4 regions of the Mesobacillus sp. genome follow, and region 2 is predicted to be linked to each of the others. Evidence: predicted binding sites of a transcription regulator. Region 2 holds the regulator's gene; each other region holds the start of a gene.
The links. Region 2 encodes LexA, which represses DNA repair genes until DNA is damaged. Its sites were predicted from a motif close to CGAACATATGTTCG; they were not measured.
Positions count from the first base shown of each region.

Region 1: a site for LexA is predicted at 1,198-1,211, ahead of AC3EBE_RS10495 (YolD-like family protein). Genes of this name have one in related genera too.
Region 3: a site for LexA is predicted at 1,362-1,375, ahead of addB (helicase-exonuclease AddAB subunit AddB). Genes of this name have one in related genera too.
Region 4: a site for LexA is predicted at 1,440-1,453, ahead of AC3EBE_RS14180 (DNA polymerase IV). Genes of this name have one in related genera too.

Region 1 covers NZ_JBYNSB010000027.1:23,419-26,588, forward strand. Annotated here, with positions in the region: gene AC3EBE_RS10485 (DUF1450 domain-containing protein) at 1-139, shown strand, start outside; gene AC3EBE_RS10490 (hypothetical protein) at 730-1,098, shown strand; gene AC3EBE_RS10495 (YolD-like family protein) at 1,253-1,594, shown strand; gene AC3EBE_RS10500 (GNAT family N-acetyltransferase) at 2,020-2,496, shown strand; gene AC3EBE_RS10505 (NUDIX hydrolase) at 2,493-2,873, shown strand; gene AC3EBE_RS10510 (GNAT family N-acetyltransferase) at 2,892-3,170, shown strand, end outside.
Region 2 covers NZ_JBYNSB010000041.1:24,126-27,295, reverse strand. Annotated here, with positions in the region: gene AC3EBE_RS16425 (ATP-dependent DNA helicase) at 1-923, shown strand, start outside; gene AC3EBE_RS16420 (hypothetical protein) at 989-1,207, opposite strand; gene lexA (transcriptional repressor LexA) at 1,369-1,992, opposite strand; gene yneA (cell division suppressor protein YneA) at 2,146-2,463, shown strand; gene AC3EBE_RS16405 (YneB family resolvase-like protein) at 2,490-3,158, shown strand.
Region 3 covers NZ_JBYNSB010000060.1:12,886-16,055, reverse strand. Annotated here, with positions in the region: gene addB (helicase-exonuclease AddAB subunit AddB) at 1-1,249, opposite strand, end outside; gene AC3EBE_RS21445 (MFS transporter) at 1,500-2,657, shown strand; gene AC3EBE_RS21440 (class I adenylate-forming enzyme family protein) at 2,884-3,170, opposite strand, start outside.
Region 4 covers NZ_JBYNSB010000035.1:63,728-66,897, reverse strand. Annotated here, with positions in the region: gene AC3EBE_RS14185 (methyl-accepting chemotaxis protein) at 1-1,136, opposite strand, end outside; gene AC3EBE_RS14180 (DNA polymerase IV) at 1,467-2,753, shown strand; gene gndA (NADP-dependent phosphogluconate dehydrogenase) at 2,882-3,170, shown strand, end outside.

The sequences.
Region 1 (3,170 bases), on a different contig from region 2:
AAACGTTACGGTGCAGGAATATGAGTGCCAAAGCAGGTGCAAAGAATGCCGTATGTCACCGTATGCTGTGGTAAATGGGGAAATGATCGCTGCTGAAAGTTCGGCTGAGTTATTGAAAAAAATGAAAGAGCATGATTAGACACTTCATCCTTGAAATGAAGTGTCTTTTATTGAAACTTTTTTTGCCGAGCGTCGTAATTACTATTAAAGAAAACTGGATAAATGAGGAGAATGAATATGTTTGTTGAAAAACGAGCAGAAAAAAGAAGGAAGAAGAAGAATGAAGGGATTTATGATATTTGGGATTTTGTTTTCGATGTACTGTTTTGGATACCGGAATTAATTATCCTGCCTTTCCGACTTATGATCCTCTTGTTCAGATTACTTTTGAGATCTGTATTTGATTCCTTTTAACTAAATACAACCTGCCGCCAATGTGAAGGCATTATATTTAGCATAACTATTTTCACTCTGGCTATCTTATATTAAAAAAAATGAAGCTGACGCTTTAAAAATTAAAATTTTTGTCGAAAATAAGAGTATTCCAGTGTTTTTAAATTAGAAAAATATTTGAGTTGCTGCAAACATGTCATCGGGAGGTTTGGTCGGTAGGTAAAATTCATGGTTATTTTTTAAAAAAATATCAGAATATTTTGTAAAATAGGTATACCTTTTTACTAAAATATATATAATAGAGAGAAAAACTATTTAATCAAAAGGGGAAAAGGTATGGTTACATATGGCACTTTTTTACGTTTAGTAGAAGAGGCGGAAAAGTTGAACTGCAAAGTGATATATGACTCCAAGAAGAAAATCAATTTTAATCCTAATATGTCGATCACGATTCCTTTGTCAACGACTTTAGAAAATATCTATGCTTTTGCACATGAAATCGGTCATTTAATTGATTTTGTCAATGGCGAACTTGATTATGATAAATGGCTGAATGACTGGTCCTACCGGATTACAGCTGAAATGAGCGCCTGGGTGAATGCCTATAAAGTGCTTAAAGATTTGAACGTTCCCTTGGATGATTGGAAAACTCATGTTGAGTCAAAACTGTCGACTTATTTCAAATATCATGAAGTCATTGCATAGAAGGACATCTAGAATTTATCTGTCTCACCAAACAGCTCCACCCTGTTTAAACAGGATCTGGAGCTGTTTTTTTTATGAAAAAAATTTTACTATAGGTTACGAACCTGTGTTCGGGTTATAATAACATTAAATCATTTAGGAAGGAGGGATTGGAGTGAGAATTCGTGACAGGGGGAAAATCAAGTTTTTACCTGCCCATTTTGCTCCGGAACACCGGGCGCTTTTATGGGAGCTGGCTCGCGACGAATTGCGGCAGGCAAAGCCGATCCTCGATGAATACCAAATCGCCGAGTTCGAAAATCGCATTTGCGAGGCCATGGAGTTTACATATCAAATAGTTGTTTCAAAATGGGAAGACGGATTCACCTACCAGGAAAAAGGCCATGTCCACTATCTTGATCCTATTCGGAAGGAGGTAAGAATGGTGACAGCAGATGGAGCAGCGGTGGCGATTAAATTTGATGATATTGTCGGTGTCGAGGTGCTAGAGAAATAGGGATTAATATATATTGCAGAGAACGCACCAATTAGAATACATACATCAGTCTTATTATAGTCCCGCTGGATAGCGGGTTTTTTTAATGGAAAAATGTTGCTGCGCTTATTCTATACCATGAAAAAAGTTTAATGAAGCAGTGTTCTTAAGACCCTGCAGTGAGAAAAAATCTGAGCAGGAAGCTTCCAGTGAGCTTCCTTAAAATCCTCCAGGAGAAGAATCCGATCTGAGTGGTTCTAATGAGCTTCCTTAAGACCATCCAGGGAGAAGAAATCCGGGCAAGATGGTTCTAATAAGCATTCTTAAGACCATCCAAAAGAAGAAAAATCAATATAAGTTGAAGAATGACCTAAATTTATCCACCTGGCAGGGAATTCACCCATTTTACCCGAATTATTTCCATATAGAGAGTGGGTGTTGATAAAATGATTGAAATTAAACGTGTTACACAGGAAAACATCCGGGACTGCGCTAGGCTTGAGGTTTCCGAAGATCAGAAGCAGTTTGTGGCAAGGAATTTGGCGACGATTGCCTGGGCATATGTCGATCCCAAGTTCACACCGTACGCTATCTGTGAAGGCGATACAGTAGTTGGGCTGGCAGCGGTAGAGTACATTCAGGAAAATGAGTATTACGACCAGCACTGGGTGCCGAGGTTTATGATTGGCGAACATTTTCAGGGCAAAGGGTATGGAAGGCTGGCCATGGAAAAAATCATTGAAATGATCATCGAGAAGCACCCTGGCTGCCAGAGGGTTCGCCTTTCTGTCGTTCCGGAAAATGAAGGAGCGATTCAATTTTATAAAAATCTGGGGTTTGTTGAAACCGATGAAATGCTTGAGAATGAGAGAGTCATGGACTTTATTGTAAAAGAAAACTGTAACAATGAGATAGCGGGATGATATCTCAGGCATTGATCATTCGTGACGGACACTTATTGATGGTAAAACAATATGTTTTCGGTGGACGGATCGTCTGGAATTTTCCAGGCGGCGGTATGGAAGAGGATGAGAGTCCAGAAGAGGCCTGCATCCGGGAAGTAAGAGAAGAAACTGGCTATCATGTGCGCCTAAAAGGCTTGCTGTCAGCGCAACAAAATAAATATACCTTCGTAGCGGAAGTGATTGGCGGCCAACTGGGCTTTGATAGGCACAATAAGGCAAATGACGATTTACTAGAAGCTGCATGGATTCCACTCCATGACCAGGAAAAGTTCGACAAAGTGACCGCACCAATTTTAAAACTTTTTTATGAGAAGGAAATCACATTGAATGTGTAATTTACAGGGGTTGATTAAGTGGAGTATGTCATCAGGAAAATGAATGAAGAAGATATAAAACAAGTCCAGGATGTGGCGAAAACTAGCTGGAATTTTACATATGAAGGGATCATTCCAGGCAAAATCCAGGAAAATTTCTTAAATTTTGCCTATAGTGACAGCATGATGCTGAGGCGGCTTAATAATTCTCTTATACTAGTTGCAGAGACAGGCAGGAAAATAATCGGCTTTGCCAGTTTCACGCCGTTAAAAGAAGAGGGGACTGCAGAACTCTCAGCGATATATCTAAATCCTGAG
Region 2 (3,170 bases):
AGACTGCTGAACTGCTGGAAAAGAAGGTCAGTGAACTGATGGATCAGCTCGTCTTCGATGCCGAGCTGTTTGTGATAGACGATTATCATTTAAAAATAATGGAAGAATACCTGGAGTTTTTTTCATATGGACTTGGGATCTTTCTGAAAAATGATGAAGGCATATTCTGGCTGGAGGAGAATGAGGTCCAGACCTCATTAGTCATCATGCCTCGCCTGGTTGAGGATATCCTGAAGAAGGAAGTATTCTCTCAAAACATACCATTTATATTTTCATCTGCGACTTTATCACAGGCAGGTGACTTTGGTTATATTGCAAAGAGCCTCGGTATTGAAAAGTTCAATTCCTTTACCGTCGATTCCCCATTCGATTATGAAGAACAAATGCAGATGGCTGCACATATTCAATCATCAGAATATGAGAAATGGGAGCAAATTGGGAAGGATTTAATGACCAAAGGCGGCAGCTCACTCGTGCTGTTTTCTTCTCAACAGGAAATGGAGCGGTTCAAGGGGTGGGCTGAAACAAAGCAATGGCCATTTGCGGTTTTATTTGAAGGTGACAGGGAAATAAGCGAGACAGTAAAAGAATTCCAGACAGTACACTCAGCCGTTTTATGTTCCTTTAGTTTATGGGAAGGTTTAGATGTACCCGGGGAATCACTTACTCAGGTTATAGTGTCTTCCTTGCCATTCCCTCCGCATGATCCGGTATTTATGGCAAAAAGAAAGCATGCTGAAAACCCTGAAACAGACGTCGATCTTCCTTATATGTTATTAAGATTAAGGCAGGGAATCGGCCGGTTAATCAGGACAAGCCAGGACTATGGTACCGTCCATATTTGGCTTACAGACAGCCAAAAGGCGAAGTACTTTAATCAGATTGAAAACATACTCCCAGTTAAAAAAATAGATTGGGAATAAAGAAAACATCCCGAACGGCACTGGCCGTTCGGGATGTTTTGTCAAAGACGGAGATTAAGGATGGCTTAGAAGCCGCATCCGCATCTTCTGTGGCGGCGGCGGTCGCGATCACGATCACGATCATCATCCCTGTTATCATCTTGAGCTCCTGCCAAATCTTCGATAATACAGCGGCGTACTGCGCGGCAAAGGTCATCGAAGTCAATTGTCGCTCTCACCTGGTTTCTGTCGCGATTAGGATAAAAAATATCTGCGACATCATTGTTGTTACGGTTGTAGCCCATTCTGTTCAACTCCTTCCCTGGTGGCTTTTCATATTACACTTTATCTTATGAAGCAGAGGACAAGGAGTTAAGGCTAAAACCTATTTTTTGATAAAATGTGCTATTCTCATAGTCCCAGTTTAATAGAATGAAAAAAAGCAAGCGGCAGCCCGCTTGCTTTTTTAATGCATATGTCTGTAAACACCGATTACTTTGCCGAGTATAGATACATTGCGAAGGATGATCGGATCCATGGAGGAGTTTTCCGGCTGAAGCCTGAAATAGTCCTTCTCTTTGAAGAAGCGTTTCACAGTTGCTTCATCTTCTTCTGTCATGGCAACTACAATATCACCATTATTCGCAGTCTTCTGCTGTTTTACAATGACATAATCCCCATCAAGGATACCCGCTTCAATCATGCTGTCCCCCATGATTTCAAGCATGAATACCTGCTCATCATGCGGAACCAGGCGGTCCGGAAGAGGGAAGTACTCCTCTACATTTTCAATTGCGGTTATCGGCATACCGGCAGTTACCTTACCAACGACAGGGACGTTAACAACTTTATATTTTGGGATCCGGCTGTCCTCTTCAATCTCAAGGATTTCAATTGCACGCGGCTTGGTCGGATCCCGGCGGATCAATCCCTTGCTTTCAAGCCTGGCTAAATGTCCATGAACAGTGGAACTGGAGGCAAGTCCAACAGCTTCGCCGATTTCACGAACGGATGGCGGATAACCCTTTTTCTTGACCTCACCTTTGATGAACTCAAATATGTCTTGCTGCCGTTTTGATAACTTTGTCATATTCACGCACCTCATATCATTTCTTGTCCTTATTATACCATGCATAAATTACAGATACAAACATAAGTTCGAATTTTTAGTTGACACAAAACAAATGTTCGCTTTATAATAAAAGACAGATAATCGAACAAACATTCGTAAGAGGTGCTGGATATGAAAAAACTATGGGCAAACAATTCATATGCTATTATTTTAATTGCAGCAGGACTGATTTTTTCACTCACTGTGAAAGTCCATTCAATGATTTCCGATGATCAATACATAACTGTTACTATAGAAGAAGGGCAATCACTATGGGAAATTGCCCAAACCTTTAAAGACGAACATAATCTCTCAGAAAGGCAATTCGTAAGCTGGGTTGAAAAGGAAAACGGAATAAATGGGGAAGTCATTCATCCGGGTGACGAAATCATGATCCCAGTTGCCGCTGAGCAAGGGGAACCAACACAGATTGCCGGCGCGGAAAGATAATTAGCAATTTGAAAATAGGTGAAAAAATGAAAGCAATAATCTACTGCCGTGTGAGTACCACCAAGGAAACACAGGAATCCTCGCTCGCAAGGCAGGAGGAGGAGCTGCTTAAACTGGCAGGCAGTTATGGATTCGAGGTTGTTAGGGTCATTAAAGAGCAGGCGAGCGGATATGATCTCGAGAGGGAAGGAATACTGGAGCTGCTAGAGCTGATCAAGGATAAAAGTATTCGTGCGCTGCTCATCCAGGATGAAACACGGCTTGGCAGGGGAAACGCGAAAGTGGCATTACTGCACTGTATTTTGAAAGAAGAGATAAAACTTTATAGTATTTCTCATCATGGTGAACTCCAGCTTTCAGAATCAGACTCGATGGTTTTGCAAATTGTCAGTATGGTTGAAGAGTACCAGAGGAAAATCCACAATATAAAAATCAAGCGTGGAATGAAACGGGCCATTGAGCATGGATACAGGCCGCAGAGAAATTTAAAAAAACAGGGCGAAAATTCCGGCCGGGAAAGAAAGGATATGCCCATCGAAGAAATTGTGAAACTACGAAATAATGGGCTGACTTTTGCTGAGATCGCCGCGACTCTGAGGGGTTTCGGCTTTAACGTTTCCAAGGCCACTGTTAATAGAAGATATCTGGAATATATCGAGTCACAGGAAGAGGAAGCACAATTGCACAATAAATAATTTGAGGTCAGT
Region 3 (3,170 bases), on a different contig from region 2:
GCATTTTATTGATATTGGCTTCTGCCGGGAAAAGCAGATCGGTTTTAACCGCCCTGAAAATCGGCTCGTAGCGCCAGTTTCCAAGTACCGTTTCCAGGCTGGAACGAACGAGCTCAATCAATGGATGGTTCAGCATATTTCTTTTTTGGTCGATAAAATAGGGAAGTTCATAGTCATCAAATATCGTTTCCAGTACTTCCCGGTATTCCGTTCCTCTCATAAGAACTGCAATATCCCGGTATCGATAGCCTTTTTCCCGTGCCAGTGCGCGGATTTTACGGGCAACCCCTTCCATCTCCGCTCTTCTGTTCGCTGCCTGGGCAATATGAATGGCAGCCTGTCCAGCGTATTTCACTGCAGGCCTGGAATCGAATTCCCTCTCCAGATGCTGCAATGACTCATCGTGCCAGCGTTTTTGCTCTGTCAGGACAATCTCCTCTTCCAGCTCATAGCCTTTTGATTTGATCATTTCATGAAGGTTCTGGCATGTTTCACCAGTCATCCTGAACAAGTGGAGCTCATCCGGCTGGTCCTCCCTAAAGCTTTTATCAACAGGCAGCGCGATCGTCACTCTTTTGCATGTGCCGATCAGCTGGTCAATAATCATAAGCTCGAGAGGAGTGAAGCTGTAGAACCCATCTATATAAACTTCTGCATTTTTTAAATAATCCGAAGCCGGGACTTTCTCAGCCAGCAGCCTGAAGTAATCCTCGGAGTCGATATACTTTCCAAAAAGCTCATCTTCAAATTGGCGGTAAACGATTTCCAGGTCATGCAGCTTATGTCCAAGCACCTTATCGCCCTCAGAAGATGAAGCAGCCCTTTCTGAAAGTTCCTCCGGCTTGATGGCATAACGCTTGAATTCAATCAGCATCTGTTCCATTTGCTGGATAAAGCCATTTTTGTCAGCAGCTTTTTGAAATATCTTTAGATCCTCTTTTTTGTCCTCGATGATCTTGCGGATCATCATGCTGGTCCCGACACTGTCCAAATGCTGGCGGGTAAATCCTCCTGTTTCCTGCAGAACACGCCAGGCGAGACGTGGGAAACTGTATACCTGTGCCCTGATCATGCCCCCGAGATCGGGATCTGTGGACAATCGATATTCAGACAGGAACGACATTTGCTCAGGCACCAGGTATATGACCGGGTCCCCTTGAGGATCAGCAATCAGCCTGTCCTTGATTTCCCCAATGATCAGCTCGGTCTTCCCGCTTCCTGAACGCCCTAATACTAAACGTACAGACATCTGACTTCCCCTTTCTCCTTCTTGTATAGAAGTCTGTAAAACTGGTAATCTCTTAACTATAGAAAATTGAAAAGGCGCCTATCATTGCGCCTTTGGATGCTCTTCATTCTGCCAAACAATTGTTCTGTATATGAATCCATTATACCTTTTTTCACGGCTGATTTGGAAGCGATAAGCCCGTTAATTTTTGCCATGAACAACCTTCATGCCGCTGGGCTATTGCATATGTTATTGATGGCAGGTGATTACAGTGAAGGCTTTAAGTTTTTTCCAAAAAACGGCCATCCTTCTTACGGTCTGCGCGATTATGGTCGCCAGCAATATTTACACATTGATTCCCATTTATTCCAACATTGCAGACAATTTAACCATTCCTGAGTCCCATGTTGTCCTCGCCGGGGGGCTGTTTACCTTTTTTTATGCATGCGGGCTGCTTTCCTTCGGCCCGATTTCCGATGTAACCGGACGCAGGAAAATCCTTGTTTATGGGCTGCTCGCATCGGCGTTGACGACACTGGCGGTTGGCTTTTCCGCAGGGTCGATGACTCTCTGGCTTACTCGTTCTCTCCAGGGAATGACACTTGCAACCTTTGCCTCTGTTGCCTTTGCCTATTCCTACGACTTGTTTTCTTTCACGCAAAGAACAATTTTGGTTGTACTAATCAATACCGGCTTCCTGATTGCCGGAATCTTCGGCCAGGTTTCCAGTGCTTTTCTGGCAGAGCTCTATTCCTGGAGCACGGTTTATATTTTCTTCTCTGTTGTTTACCTTGTTCTATTTGCAGCTTCCTTCTTTCTGCTAAAAGAAACACCACCCACTGCAAATAAAGGGAAACCGATTCATAAGGTATTTATCGAACTTTTGACAGATTCGCGGCTCGTAAAATGCTATCTCATCACATTTTCACTTCTTTTTGCCATCATTGCTTTTTACGATAGCATAGGCAGATTCTTCTCTGGACCGTCTTCAGATTTAATGATGATTAGACTCGTCGGCTTGATAGGGGCTTTGCTTTCTCTTTTTACCGGCAGGCTTATAGATTGGTGGGGGGAGCTGAAGACCTTAATGGGCGGTCTTGCAATCGGTGTGTTCAGTGCCATGTCGCTGACATTCTTCCATTCTGTGGCTCATTTAATCGTCTTTTCAATTTTTTTCGTTTCCTCGATCTCACTCGTCATACCGACAGCCATCACCCTGATCGGCCATTTCGGCAGCAGCCAGCGGGCAAAGGCACTTTCACTCTATTCATTCGTCCTGCTGACAGGAGCAAGTCTAGCTCCCCTGGCAGCTTCACTGCTTTCGTTTAAAGGTATGATGATTCTTCTCGCACTATTGTTTACAATGAACATCTTCTTGTGCCTATTCATAAAAGATGAAAAGGCATTTCAGTCTGCGAAAGTCAGCTGAAATGCCTTTTTGGTTTTGCTGCGCTGCGGAATTTGACGGAGGCTCCTAATTTTCTTGTTCCGAAATTTCATTCCGGAAACCAGGTCACTTTTTCCGGAAAACCTGGTTTTATTCCGGATTACTTGATTTTATTCCGGAAATCACGTTCTTCTTTCCAGATTTTTTTATTCCGGAGTTCACATTCATTATTCCGGAATATTTAATTTCATTCCGGAAACGCAGTCTATTAAATTACCCGGTTTCGCATGGCCGCTGCAGTTTCCTTCAGCTGCTTCTTATCGATTTTTCCGACATGAGTCTTTGGCATTTGGGTAATGAAATGAATCTTCTTTGGGATCTTATAGCCGCCAAGCTTCAGTCTGCAAAAATCTTTTATATCATTCTCTGTAATAACAGAGTTTTCCTCTGTTACAATGAATGCCGTAACTACTTCGCCCCATTTATCATCCGGCACCCCGATGACCGCTGCCTCCTGGATGCTCTCGTGGGAGCAGAGCCAATGCTCGACCTCAA
Region 4 (3,170 bases), on a different contig from region 2:
AGAGAATGGATGACATGAGATAATTCATTAACCTTTTCATTAATCTTATCCATTTGCTCGGTGACGCTGAATGCATAATTTTTACCTTGCTCAATTTTTTCTTTTGATATAGTGGTAGTATAAATTGTTTCTTTAAGTGAGCCTGTCACTTCGGCCAATTGTGAAGTAACGTTTTCAACAGCCTCATTTGTGCGCTCTGATATTTTCACCTGTTCATCAGAAGCTGATGCTACCTGCATAATCGATGCAGTGATTTCATTATTTGCCTCAGTAGTTGCTTCTGCATTCAGCCTCAAATTCCTGGACATTTCATTTACCTGGTCCGAAGACTCGAGGATGCTCGAAATGGATGCCTTAAGGTTCCCGGATAACTGGTTCATAGCAACTATAATCTGTCCAACCTCATCCTTGCTTTTTGCTTCAAGTGGCTTGACATTCAGCTCGCCTGCAGCCAGCTTCTTGCAGTATCCAACAACATTTTTCAGGCTTCTGCTAATTCCGCGTGAGACGAAATACATCGCTATTGCTGAAATGATGAATGCAATGATAATAAGGATTAATGTATTCTGGAGCATTGAAGCAATCGATGAGTGTGTCTCCTTCATGATTCTTGCCCTGTCATCAAGGATCAGCATCCTGAATGAATTTAATTTCTCGATATTCATGTCGCGAATCGTTTCCGCCTTGTTAGCAAGGCTTATTTGTGTGAAAATGTCCACCTGCTCGCCATTCGCTTTGAAGTCCGCGACGGTTTTTAAGATTTCCTCTTCCCATACCTTGTCCATATGTTTATCAGTATTGATGATTGCATTATATAGTGTCGTTTCTTCTTCTGTTTTCACGTTTGATTTAAGCTTGTCGGCAGCGTCATTGAATTTGGCTGTTTCATTCTTATACGATTCAAGAAGCTGGGGTTTTGGCTCGGTTATGTAATCAGTGATGATGATGTACTTTTGGCGAAAGGTCGAACCCATATCGCTGATCATGATGGCGTAATCACTTTTTTTCTCGGCCTGGTCAATTGCTCCTGCAAGGTTATTAAGTACAGTTGATAAATAAATGAAGCTGCCAAGGAAAATTGCCATGATAATGATAAAAACGCTTCCATATTTCTTGCCAATGGACCAATGCTGCATAGAAATTCCTCCGTATGATCAATTCATGAATAAAAATAAATTTTGGCTCGTATTGCTGTTCACAGGATTCACTTTTTCATTCTTAACTGTGCTAACGATTGCACAATTAAGCAAATGAGAAACCCTGCAGAGATGCCTGTTATCAGCAAGAAACTAACAATGCAAAATATATTTTTTGTACCTTTTATATCGGCTCCTCTTAAGGTTTTTTTAATATCATCGTTTTTTTCATCACAAAAAGTTCACAGTTTTTTTATCTAGCTGCCAATCTGTGTTTTAAACGGTTTTTTTGTTAAAATAAAGGGAACGTATATTTGGGAAGTGGATGTCATGAAAGAAATGTATCCGAAAAAAGGCAGAGTTATTTTACATGTTGATATGAATAGCTTCTATGCCTCGGTTGAAATGGCGTATGACCCGGAATTAAAGGGGAAGCCTCTCGCAATAGCTGGAAACCCCGAGGAGCGCAGAGGGATTATCGTCACCTGCAGCTACGAAGCCAGAAAATTCGGTGTCAGGACCACTATGCCATTATGGGAAGCTAAAAAACTTTGTCCGGATTTAATCATAAGGAAACCCAACTTTGAAAGATACCGGGCAGCTTCCAGTGCGATGTTCGATTTATTGCGCCAGTATACTGAGCTGGTAGAACCCGTTTCGATCGATGAAGGGTATATGGATATCACTGACTGTCCAGATCTTGGGACACCGCTGCAAATTGCCGAGAGCATCCAAAAAAGGATTCTCGAGCAGCTTGATTTGCCTTGCAGTATTGGGATAGCTCCTAATAAATTCCTTGCCAAAACGGCCTCTGATATGAAAAAGCCTTTGGGGATAACAGTTTTAAGAAAGCGTGATATCCCTCGGGTACTCTGGCCGCTTGAGGTTGGAGAAATGCATGGAGTAGGAAGCAAGACAGCGGACAAACTAAAAAGTATTGGAATTCAAACCATTGGCGGTCTGGCACAGGCAAATGAAATCCAGCTTAAAGGCCTGCTGGGAATCAATGGACTGAGGCTTAAGGATCGCGCGAATGGCCAGGATAACCGGGCCGTAGATCCGGATTCCGTATATGATTTTAAGAGCATTGGAAATTCAACAACATTGCCAAGAGATATCTCCAACCAGCATGAGCTGATGAAGGTTATGGATAGACTTTCCGAGCAGGTAGCGGCAAGGATGAAACGGAAGGAGGCGGTAGCGACAAATATCAGCATCACGATTCGATTTAAGGACAGAAAGACAATCACGAGGAGCCATAAGCTTCAAAACCCTGTTTCCATGAAAGAAGAAATTGCAGCTGCAGCAAAAACACTGTTCCTGAAGCATTGGAATGGTGACCCTGTGCGGCTTTTGGGAATAACGGGGACAGACCTTCTTGAGGCGGACAAAGCCGTTAAACAGCTTGATCTCTTTTCATATGAACAGGAAGCGAAAAAAGAACCGCTGCTAAATACAATGAGCCTTCTTAGAGAGAAATACGGAAAAAGTATAATCGACCTAGCCGGTTCCCAATTGAATAAGCAGCAAAGGGAAACGAAAGGAACAGATACCAGTTTCAATAAAGATTTTTTACAAGAGCAAAGGAAGAAGGATAATGAAGAAAAAGATCAATAGATTTGTGTTTATAAAGGATAGCTTTAGTCAAAATATATAAGGGACCAGACAAGATTATTTTCACCGCACTTCCAATTGTAAAAGATCGATAAGAACCATCGACTATAGGCAGAAGGGAAGCTGATAATATGGCAAAACAGCAAATCGGAGTAATTGGCCTGGCGGTAATGGGTAAGAATCTCGCGATGAATATCGAAAGCCGAGGCTATACCGTTTCCGTATTTAATCGTTCAAGGGAAAAAACCGATGAAATGCTTGCTGAAACAACAGGGAAGAACATCTTTGGCACTTATACAATCGAGGAGTTTGTCCAGTCGTTAGAAACACCGCGTAAAATATTGTTAATGGTCAAGGCTGGAGCTGCGACCGATGCGACGATTGAGCAATTAAAGCCCCATCTTGAAAAGGGAGACATAA